Regions from separate parts of the Marinobacter sp. es.048 genome, predicted to be linked through region 4. Evidence: predicted binding sites of a transcription regulator. Region 4 holds the regulator's gene; each other region holds the start of a gene.

Region 1 (2,202 bases), 140 kb from region 4:
AACTGATCCCGGACCACCGGATTCGCGGAATGTACAGTGATGTTCGCCTGCTCGTTCTGCACCCGCACCTTCACCTCCATAGGCCCCATATCCGGCGGTGTCAGGTGGATTTCTGCAACCGACATGTTGCGGGCAGTCAGCCAGCTGAGCTTGCCCACCAGTTTGTCGCCCCACTCTGCGTGGCCAACCGGCACATCAATGGAAGTTGCATAACCTCGCAGGGGTGCTGCGTTCTCGGCCACCAGTTTCGCCGCTCCATTGGCATTATTGGAAGCTTGTTGGGACAGGAGGTCCATGGCCGACTGGAAGCGACCAGAGCTGATCAGCGAGCCGGAATCCGCATTGCGGCCCGTGTCGGTGATCACTGAGGCTTTCATGGCGTCTGTCAGTGTGTTGTCAGCGGCGACACCGCTGGATGCGGCCGAAGCTGTCTGCCCGGGGGCAGCTGAGAGAAGGCCACTGAACAACCCGGCAACGGCATTATTAGTTTGGCCTGAACCACCCGCCGCGGCGTTGACGCCGGCACCCGGTAACATTGTTGAAGAGGCTGTCTCACCGGTACGCCCGGCTTGTGGGTTCAGCCAGGACTGCAACTCTAAAAAGGTGAGCGGAAGCGCCGTCGGTTCTGAGTCACCGTCACCGGCAACAGCGCTCTCACCGACGCCACGAGGCCCAGCATCAGTGGCTGCATCGGCTTTCTCGCCGACCTTTCCGTCAGCGTTAGCGTTTGCTTCCGTTTTCGTATCTGAAGAAGTGTCCTGGGCAGACCGGGATTCATCAGTAGATCTGGCCTCGGCGTTTCGGTCTGCCTTCTGGCGATCCAGCCGCTTTTGCTCCGCCTGCGAGACGGATTCGAAATCGTTTTTTCTGTCAGCCGGATCCCGGCTGGTACCGGATTTGGACTGGCCGGGATCTTTCTGCGTCCCGGGCGCGGGGGTTTGGGGGAGAACCATCTGGGCCATGGCAACCTCTTGCCGCTTTTATCGCATTGTCGCCCTCACCTTGCCGGACATGGCCGGTGCATGGGCGGTTAATCCACTCAATGGGTAAGACAAAGCAATTGTGATGCCAGAGCACATCGGGTCTGCCTGGCAAAAGGCCCGGAGGTGACAAAACTATCGAACCACCAATCCATCGAGGCGCTCAATCACCTGCTCGAATTCCCGGTCGATCTCTTCCAGCAAACCGGGCGCATCTTCCAGCCGGAACTCTTTGCCGGCCATCTCGGCCTTCAGACAGAGCTCACCAAGCCTGGGAGCGCCGATATTGATGCAACTGCCCTTGAAACTGTGGGCTGTCCTGGCAAATGCGTCACTATCTTCTGCCCTCAGGGCCTCCCGCAACGCCCGGATCCTGTCCCGGGAATCTGCCAGATAGGTCTGTATCAGCACTTCGAATTCGTCCTCCATAACGTCTCGAAGCTCAGCCAGTGCCTCCTCGTCCAGGTGTGGTTTATCAGTCATCTCGATTCTCCGCTGTACGGGCGAACTGCCAATCATAGACAATTTCAACATGATTACCCTGTTCATGAAACCTGATGGTCTCAGCCAGACGTTTCAACAGAAGCAGGCCCCGCCCTGCATAACGCCCTATCACCGCCGGGGAATGGCCAGGGTCTACACTGGGATGATTCTGGAAATCAAATCCCTGACCACTGTCCTCGCAAACAACACGAAGCCGACCGCCATCCGGTTTCAGGGAATGATGGAGGGTAAACCGGATGTAATGCCCCTGCACGTTGGCCAGGCGCCGATTACGCTCGGCGTAATAGCGGCCAAACCCCTCCGGTGAATGTTTCCATTCTGACGGCAGCTCGAGAACGCCGTGCTCCAATGCGTTGTTGTAGAGTTCCGCCAGCAAGGTATAGATTTCGCCGCTCTTCCGTCGAAGGCCCGGCACCTCCATGCAGATATGAAGCAAAAGAGGCAGGGGACTGAACTCGCCAAGGGTCCTTTCCCGAATTTCATAGGTGCAGCGCCATTCCGCCGGCCCGGCTAGAGCTGACGGTGCGGCATGATCTGGCAGGGTAGCCAGACCCGCCTCGTCCATCATTTCCAGACAGCAAAGCGTCAAATCGTCACCATCTTCAAAGTTGCCTGTAAACTGGTGAACCGCGGCCATCATGGCGTCGAAAGGGTGGTCACCGACATCCAGTTGATCAAGCGTTTCAGTGACTCCCCGCTCGCCAAAGACGTTGCCGGC
Region 2 (2,202 bases), on a different contig from region 4:
GACGATGTTTGAGGGTTTCCACCTCCTCGAGCGCCTTCTGTAGCTCTTTCTGGGCCTCCTGGCGTGCGGAGATGTCCCGGAACACCACCACGGCGCCCACTGGGTGGCCGTTATCCAGAATCGGCGTGCTGGTGTATTCCACGGGGAAACCGCTGCCGTCCTTGCGCCAGAACCAGTCTTCGCCAGCGCGCTTCACGCTGGCATCGCGGAAGGCGGCGTAAATCGGGCAATCCTTGAGGGGGTACAGGCTGCCATCCGCGTGAGAGTGGTGTACCACGCGATGCAGCACCCGCCCCATAAGCTCGTCAATTCGCCATCCCAGCATCCGCTCGGCTGCAGGGTTTGCGAAGGTGCCTCGCCCCTCGGCATCCACCCCGTAGATGCCTTCCCCGACAGCATGAAGAATAAGCTGGTTTTCCCGCTCCATGTCCTTGAACAGCTCTTCGACCCGCCGCCACTCAAGCAGGCCGCCCCGATGGTAGTGGTTGGCATCGTGGCGTTCCCGAAGAGTTCGCAGCTGGCGTCGGTCCCTCAGTAGCAGCAGCACATTCTGGGTTTCCGCCTCGCCGACCCGGGATGAGGAGATTTCCAGCTCCACTGTGTGGCCGTCACGGTGCTGGAGAAAAAAGTCGCGGCTCCAGCCGAGGCTGCGAAACAGGGTTTCCTCGGTGAAGGCAATCAGCAGAGGTCGCTGGTCTGTAAACAAATGGGTGCAGGGTGTGCCGATGAGGGATTGCCGGTCTGTGCCGATCATCCGGCCCATGGCGCTATTGGCGGACAGAATCAGATCCCGGCCGGCGTCTACCAGCAGTGCAGCCTCCGGCAGGTGGTCGATCCAGTTTCCGGTAACGTCTGGGGTATTGATGGCTTCGGTAATCATGGCGATGTCCTGGGTCAGTCCGTGAAAACAAAACAAACCCTGTGCCAACTACGAAAAATCGCAGTAAAGACTACGAGAATTCGTTAATTACGAACTTTCATAGTCGCCCTGTTTGCAGGAGTTTGGATTTTATTTAATAAAAACAGCTAGTTAAAAAATAATCGGACTTGGCACGAACCCTGCAACAGCTCTCTCAGAACGCGGAGCTGACCCGACCATTTCCAGCCTCGGGCCCGAGCCGCACCGTTGTTGCACCGTGATAGTGCAGAAATGACCCAAAACTTAGGTCCCAAACCCAGGAGAGTGCGCCATGACCACGAAAAGCCTTGGAAATCCGTTTGACGGTGACAAGTCCCTGATTCATGCCAAGACCTGTGGCTGCCCCGAGTGCAAACCCGGCGACAGCACCCCGTCCATTTCCCTCGACCTCAAGCCCGCCGCTGGCCAGCAGGCCGTAGCGGAAGAGCATCTGGATTCAGAAGCGATGATGGATCGCGCCATCGAGGGCGCGGTGGTGCGCTCGGTGTTTGGTCACAACGAACACGGCCGGCGCGCCTTCATGAAAATGATGGGCGCGGGCACTGCGGCTGCCGTTCTGGGCAGCGTGTTCCCGATGGAAAAGGCCAAGGCCGCAGTGAAGGAGTCCCTGGGCAAGCTTGAGAAGACCAAGCTGAACGTTGGTTTTGTACCGATCACCTGCGCGACACCCATCATCATGGCTCACCCCATGGGCTTTTATGAGCGGTACGGCCTGGATGTGACCGTCACCAAGACCGCCGGTTGGGCGGTAGCCCGGGACAAGTCCCTGGCGGGCGAATACGACGCCTCACACATGCTCACACCCATGCCCCTGGCCATGACCATGGGTGCGGGCTCCACACCGGAGCCGTTCATCATGCCGGCGGTTGAGAACATCAATGGTCAGGCCATTGTTCTGCACGTGGACCACAAGGACAAGCGGGATCCGAAGCAGTGGAAAGGCTTCAAGTTTGGCGTGCCGTTCGAGTACTCCATGCACAACTTCCTGCTGCGCTACTACCTGGCGGAAAACGGTATCGACCCGGACAAGGATGTGCAGATCCGTGTGGTTCCGCCACCCGAGATGGTTGCCAACCTCCGTGCCGGTAACCTCGATGGCTACCTGTCTCCGGATCCGTTCAACCAACGTGCCGTTTGGGAGAAGGTGGGCTTCATCCACATGCTTACCAAGGACATCTGGGAAGGCCACCCCTGTTGTGCCTTTGCCTGCAGCAAGCAGTTCGCCACCCAGAACCCGAATACCTACGGAGCCCTGTTGCGCGCCATCATCGACGCGACGCAGT
Region 3 (2,202 bases), 480 kb from region 4:
AACCCTGGCAGCCTACCCTGAACAACCTTTCGCCAATATTGGTCTGGTGGGTGGTGGCCAGTGCCGTCATTGGCACGGCTGGTCGGTTCCTGCTTCAGACTTTCGCCCAGAGCCTGTCCGCAAACAGCCATGGCGTGGTAATTCTGGTGCTGGAACCGGTGTGGGTCGCCCTGTTCGCTGCAGGCTGGTTTGGTGAGTCCATGACCAGTATCCAACTGGCCGGCTGCGGCCTCATCTTCGCAGCATTAATCGTTAACCGCTGGGCGGTGCTGAGCAAAGCGATCAAGGAAAAACTCCGCAAGCGGAAAACCGCATAAAAGAGGTTGACCAGCCTCGGCCGAATCAGTATATTTCGTCCCCGTTGCAGGACACAGGACCATAGCTCAGTTGGTTAGAGCGCTACCTTGACATGGTAGAGGTCCCCAGTTCGAATCTGGGTGGTCCTACCACTTTTCAATAAGTTACGTGGATTCTGCACAGCCCTTCTCAAAGTTTTCGCAAAATCCTTCTCTTATACAGTGTTTCATTTCATCTCAAATCGCGTCTTCAAAAGACCAATCAGCCTGTATGCAAGTAGCAATCTCTGGCGCTAAAACACGCCTCTTTGCACCCTAATCGGGAAGACGCCCCAGCACGCACTGAAGCATTACTGTAGTGATCCGACCCTAGGCGCAAATGTTTCAGAGGGTGGTATCGAGAATGTGACCTGCCCCAGTCTTTAATCCAACTGCTCCTAGTAATGTCCGGTACTTGACCCTGACCCCGAATTAGGTCCACCCAGAGTTGGAAAAATCCGGGGTAGGGTCACTCACATATATCTCAATGTGCCCAAGAGCTGGTTTGTCGAAATAGCTTACACCTACAAGGTTAATCCTGCCGTCATACTTTACTAAAACACCAGAGAACAGAGAGTTTTACATTCGCGGCATGTATTTTGCTGATCTATTTTTTTCGTTTATTAGACGGAGAAAATAATGAAAAAGCTATTCTTTGCAGCCTTACTTTTTGCATCTAGCTCGGCGATTTCGGCACCAATACCGCTTTCTGAAATTGTCAACAACACACAACCATTCTATAACGGCTTTTATGCTGTGAACGATGGCCTCAGAGATGCCTATGACGGATTTCAGAGATTAGAAAATTATGGTTCATTATCTGTTTCTCGCGAAGTTTTCACACTAGAAGATATTTTTTCTTATGGCGTATATGATTCATTCACAAATAACACAGGCAGTGTGATTAATCAGACTATTCGATATTTTACTAATCTGGGGTCTGATGATCAGCCTTATGTTAGTAGCACCACAGATTACACTTACACGACGAATGAAACCCAATTAGGCAGAGACCCAGCAGTGGCTTTTACCTTTGGGAAAAACCAATGGACTCTTGATAACTCGGAATTTTTACCATTCGGCAGTGCCTTTACATACCTGTATTATGATCTAACTGTTGATGCGGGAGAGACAGTTTCACTCCTTACATTTAGCTCGTTATACCTTGATAGTGTTGCTAACTCAATAAATGATCTTAAAAACGCAGAGCTCACAGCATTAGCGCTTAGCTTAGATCCAATATCTCAAGGTGTTTCAAGTCGCATGGTGAATAATGCCATTAACTATTCAGACGTAAAATCTGTACCAGAGCCAGGATCTCTTGCCCTTCTGTTTCTTGGTTTGACTGGAATTTTGTTTTCCAGAAAGAAGAAACTTGCCTAGCGCTCAAGCAAACCTACGATAAAAACCCCGTACTTATGCGAGGTTATTTTGAGCCTGAACGGCGGGATGCTAGCCGAACACGCGCTGGCAGGCTCAGTTCCCGTATTTCTGCTTGATAGCCTCTAGCCTCTTCTCATATTGCCACTTGTAGGCCGGGTCGCATTCACCGATACGGTCCATCCCGTTCTTGATCAGCTACGTTTCATAAAATCCGCCGCCGGCATCAATGGACCTCAGGGAATATTCTGATCGCCACTCCCAGAGGTTTTTGTCAGGCATGTACGTGAAATCGGTGCCTTTGCCCCATTTGTGCAGGTCGGTTCCGCCATTGAGATGATTTTGCTGTCCTTCGGTCTTGCGGCCCGATTTAACGAACTCAAGCGCCAAAAAGAGGAGGTTCAGCGTCAGTTGTTACTGTCCCTAAAGCGACAATACCGAATGGCGATTCGCGAATCACTTTTCACCCGCCTCCGTAAGCTTGGAA
Region 4 (2,202 bases):
TGGAGGAGTTTCACATCACCCATATCCGGGACAGTGTTGGCATGGCACTGTCCGGCGGCGAACGCCGACGGGTCGAAATCGCCCGAGCCCTTGCCATGGAGCCGGCCTTCATCCTTCTGGATGAGCCCTTCGCCGGTGTCGACCCCATATCCGTGAGTGACATCAAACACATCATCCGGCACCTGCGGGACAAGGGTATCGGCGTGCTGATTACCGATCATAACGTGCGCGAGACCCTGGACATCTGCGAGAACGCCTACATAGTGTCCGGCGGCCACATCATCGCCTCCGGCAATGCCGAGGCGATCCTTGCCAACCAGCAGGTCAAGGAAGTCTACCTGGGCGACGAATTCAGGCTGTGACACCGAATGGCTCATTGTTTTGATGACCTGTAGCAAGTAAACTCGGCAAAGAACTTGCTAGGGTAAAGTTAAATCACGGCAAGTAACCGACATATAAAGATTTTTTTCACAACTTATGACACAAAGCGCTGATGAGTGACGGATCCTGAACCATGGTTATGAAAGCCTCCTTACAGTTAAAGCTGGGTCAGAGCCTGACCATGACACCCCAGCTGCAACAGGCGATCCGGCTTCTCCAGCTCTCTACCCTCGACCTCCAACAGGAAATCCAGCAGGCACTGGAATCCAACCCCATGCTGGAGACCTCCGAGGACGACGACCAGACAACAGACGCTGCTACCGCTAATGACGAGCGCGAAGCCAACGCCACCGAGTCTGCCGCTGAAACTGCGCCGGAACCGTCCAAAGACTGGGACGAATCCGAAAACGGCCCGGACTGGTCCTCTGAAAACGAAATTCCGGACAATATTCCGGACGATCTGCCGGTAGACACTGCCTGGGACGACATATACCAGTCCGCCCCTGCTCCTGCAGCCCGCAATGACGACGAAAACGATCACGATTTCGAAACCCGTAACTCGCCCACTGAAACGCTTCAGGATCACTTGGAATGGCAGCTCAATCTGACCCCACTGAGTGAACGGGATCAGGCCATTGCACATGCCCTGATGGACGCGGTGGATGAGCGCGGCTATCTGACAAGTGCCCTGGAAGAGATCCATGCCGGGATGCTGGATGAAAACGACGAGGACCCCCTTGAGCTGGATGAAGTGGAAGCGGTTCTTCACCGACTGCAGCATTTTGACCCTCCTGGCGTTTTCGCCCGGGATCTTCAGGAATGCCTGCTGATCCAGCTTAACCAGCTACCACCGGAAACGCCCTGGCTGGCCCAGGCACGACTGGTGATCACTCACTACATCAACCTGCTGGGCAACCGGGACTACGCCCAGTTGCTGCGCCGCAGCCGCCTGAAAGAAGACCAATTGCGGGAGGTCCTGGCGCTGATCACCGGCCTGAATCCGCGTCCGGGCGACGTTATTGACCGCGCCGAACCCGACTACGTCATCCCAGACGTCATCGTTCGCAAGCACAATGGTCGCTGGCGTGTTGAGCTGAATCCGGAAATTGCTCCGCGCATCCGGGTGAATGCCAGCTATGCTTCACTTATAAGGCGTGCGGACAGCAGTGCAGACAACACTTACCTGCGCGATCAGTTGCAGGAGGCCAAGTGGTTTATCAAAAGCCTGCAAAGCCGCAATGAGACCCTGCTAAAAGTGGCGACCCGCATTGTCGAGCACCAGCAGGGATTCCTGGATCACGGCGAAGAAGCGATGAAGCCGCTGATCCTTTCAGACATCGCCCAGGCGGTAGAAATGCATGAGTCGACGATTTCACGGGTAACGACCCAGAAATACATGCATACCCCCCGGGGCATATTCGAACTGAAGTATTTCTTCTCCAGCCATGTCAGCACTGACGAGGGCGGGGAATGCTCTTCCACGGCCATTCGCGCGATGATCAAGAAGCTGATTGCCGCCGAAACGCCGAAAAAGCCGTTGAGCGACAGTAAAATTGCAGCCATGCTAGGGGAACAGGGAATCAAGGTTGCGCGACGCACCGTTGCCAAGTATCGGGAGGCCATGCACATTCCGCCGTCTAACGAGCGCAAGCGATTGGTCTGAATACCCCTGGGGCGGGACGCAATACCATATTCGCCGGCGCACAATGCGTCAGCACCCAGACCGGCTCCCGGGAGCCGGCATGATGACAACAGGAGACGCCTATGCAACTCAATATTTCAGGCCATCACGTAGAACTGACTCCCGCACTGAAGGATTAT

The links. Region 4 encodes sigma-54, which starts transcription at its own class of promoters, with help from an activator protein. Its sites were predicted from a motif close to ANTGGCATNNANNTTGCTNT; they were not measured.
Region 1: CFT65_RS09205 (flagellar hook-length control protein FliK) is a predicted target of sigma-54. The motif match lies at 1,054-1,073, and genes of this name have one in related genera.
Region 2: CFT65_RS15190 (sigma 54-interacting transcriptional regulator) is a predicted target of sigma-54. The motif match lies at 910-929, and genes of this name have one in related genera.
Region 3: CFT65_RS10815 (PEP-CTERM sorting domain-containing protein) is a predicted target of sigma-54. The motif match lies at 922-941, and genes of this name have one in related genera.

Annotation. Positions count from the first base shown of each region.
Region 1 covers NZ_FYFA01000001.1:1,988,257-1,990,458, reverse strand. The annotation lists gene CFT65_RS09205 (flagellar hook-length control protein FliK) at 1-962, opposite strand, end outside; gene CFT65_RS09200 (Hpt domain-containing protein) at 1,116-1,463, opposite strand; gene CFT65_RS09195 (PP2C family protein-serine/threonine phosphatase) at 1,456-2,202, opposite strand, start outside.
Region 2 covers NZ_FYFA01000002.1:911,373-913,574, reverse strand. The annotation lists gene CFT65_RS15190 (sigma 54-interacting transcriptional regulator) at 1-880, opposite strand, end outside; gene CFT65_RS15185 (CmpA/NrtA family ABC transporter substrate-binding protein) at 1,191-2,202, shown strand, end outside.
Region 3 covers NZ_FYFA01000001.1:2,325,401-2,327,602, reverse strand. The annotation lists gene CFT65_RS10825 (DMT family transporter) at 1-317, shown strand, start outside; tRNA gene CFT65_RS10820 (tRNA-Val) at 373-449, shown strand; gene CFT65_RS10815 (PEP-CTERM sorting domain-containing protein) at 975-1,718, shown strand.
Region 4 covers NZ_FYFA01000001.1:1,843,635-1,845,836, reverse strand. The annotation lists gene lptB (LPS export ABC transporter ATP-binding protein) at 1-362, shown strand, start outside; gene CFT65_RS08530 (RNA polymerase factor sigma-54) at 521-2,044, shown strand; gene hpf (ribosome hibernation promoting factor) at 2,146-2,202, shown strand, end outside.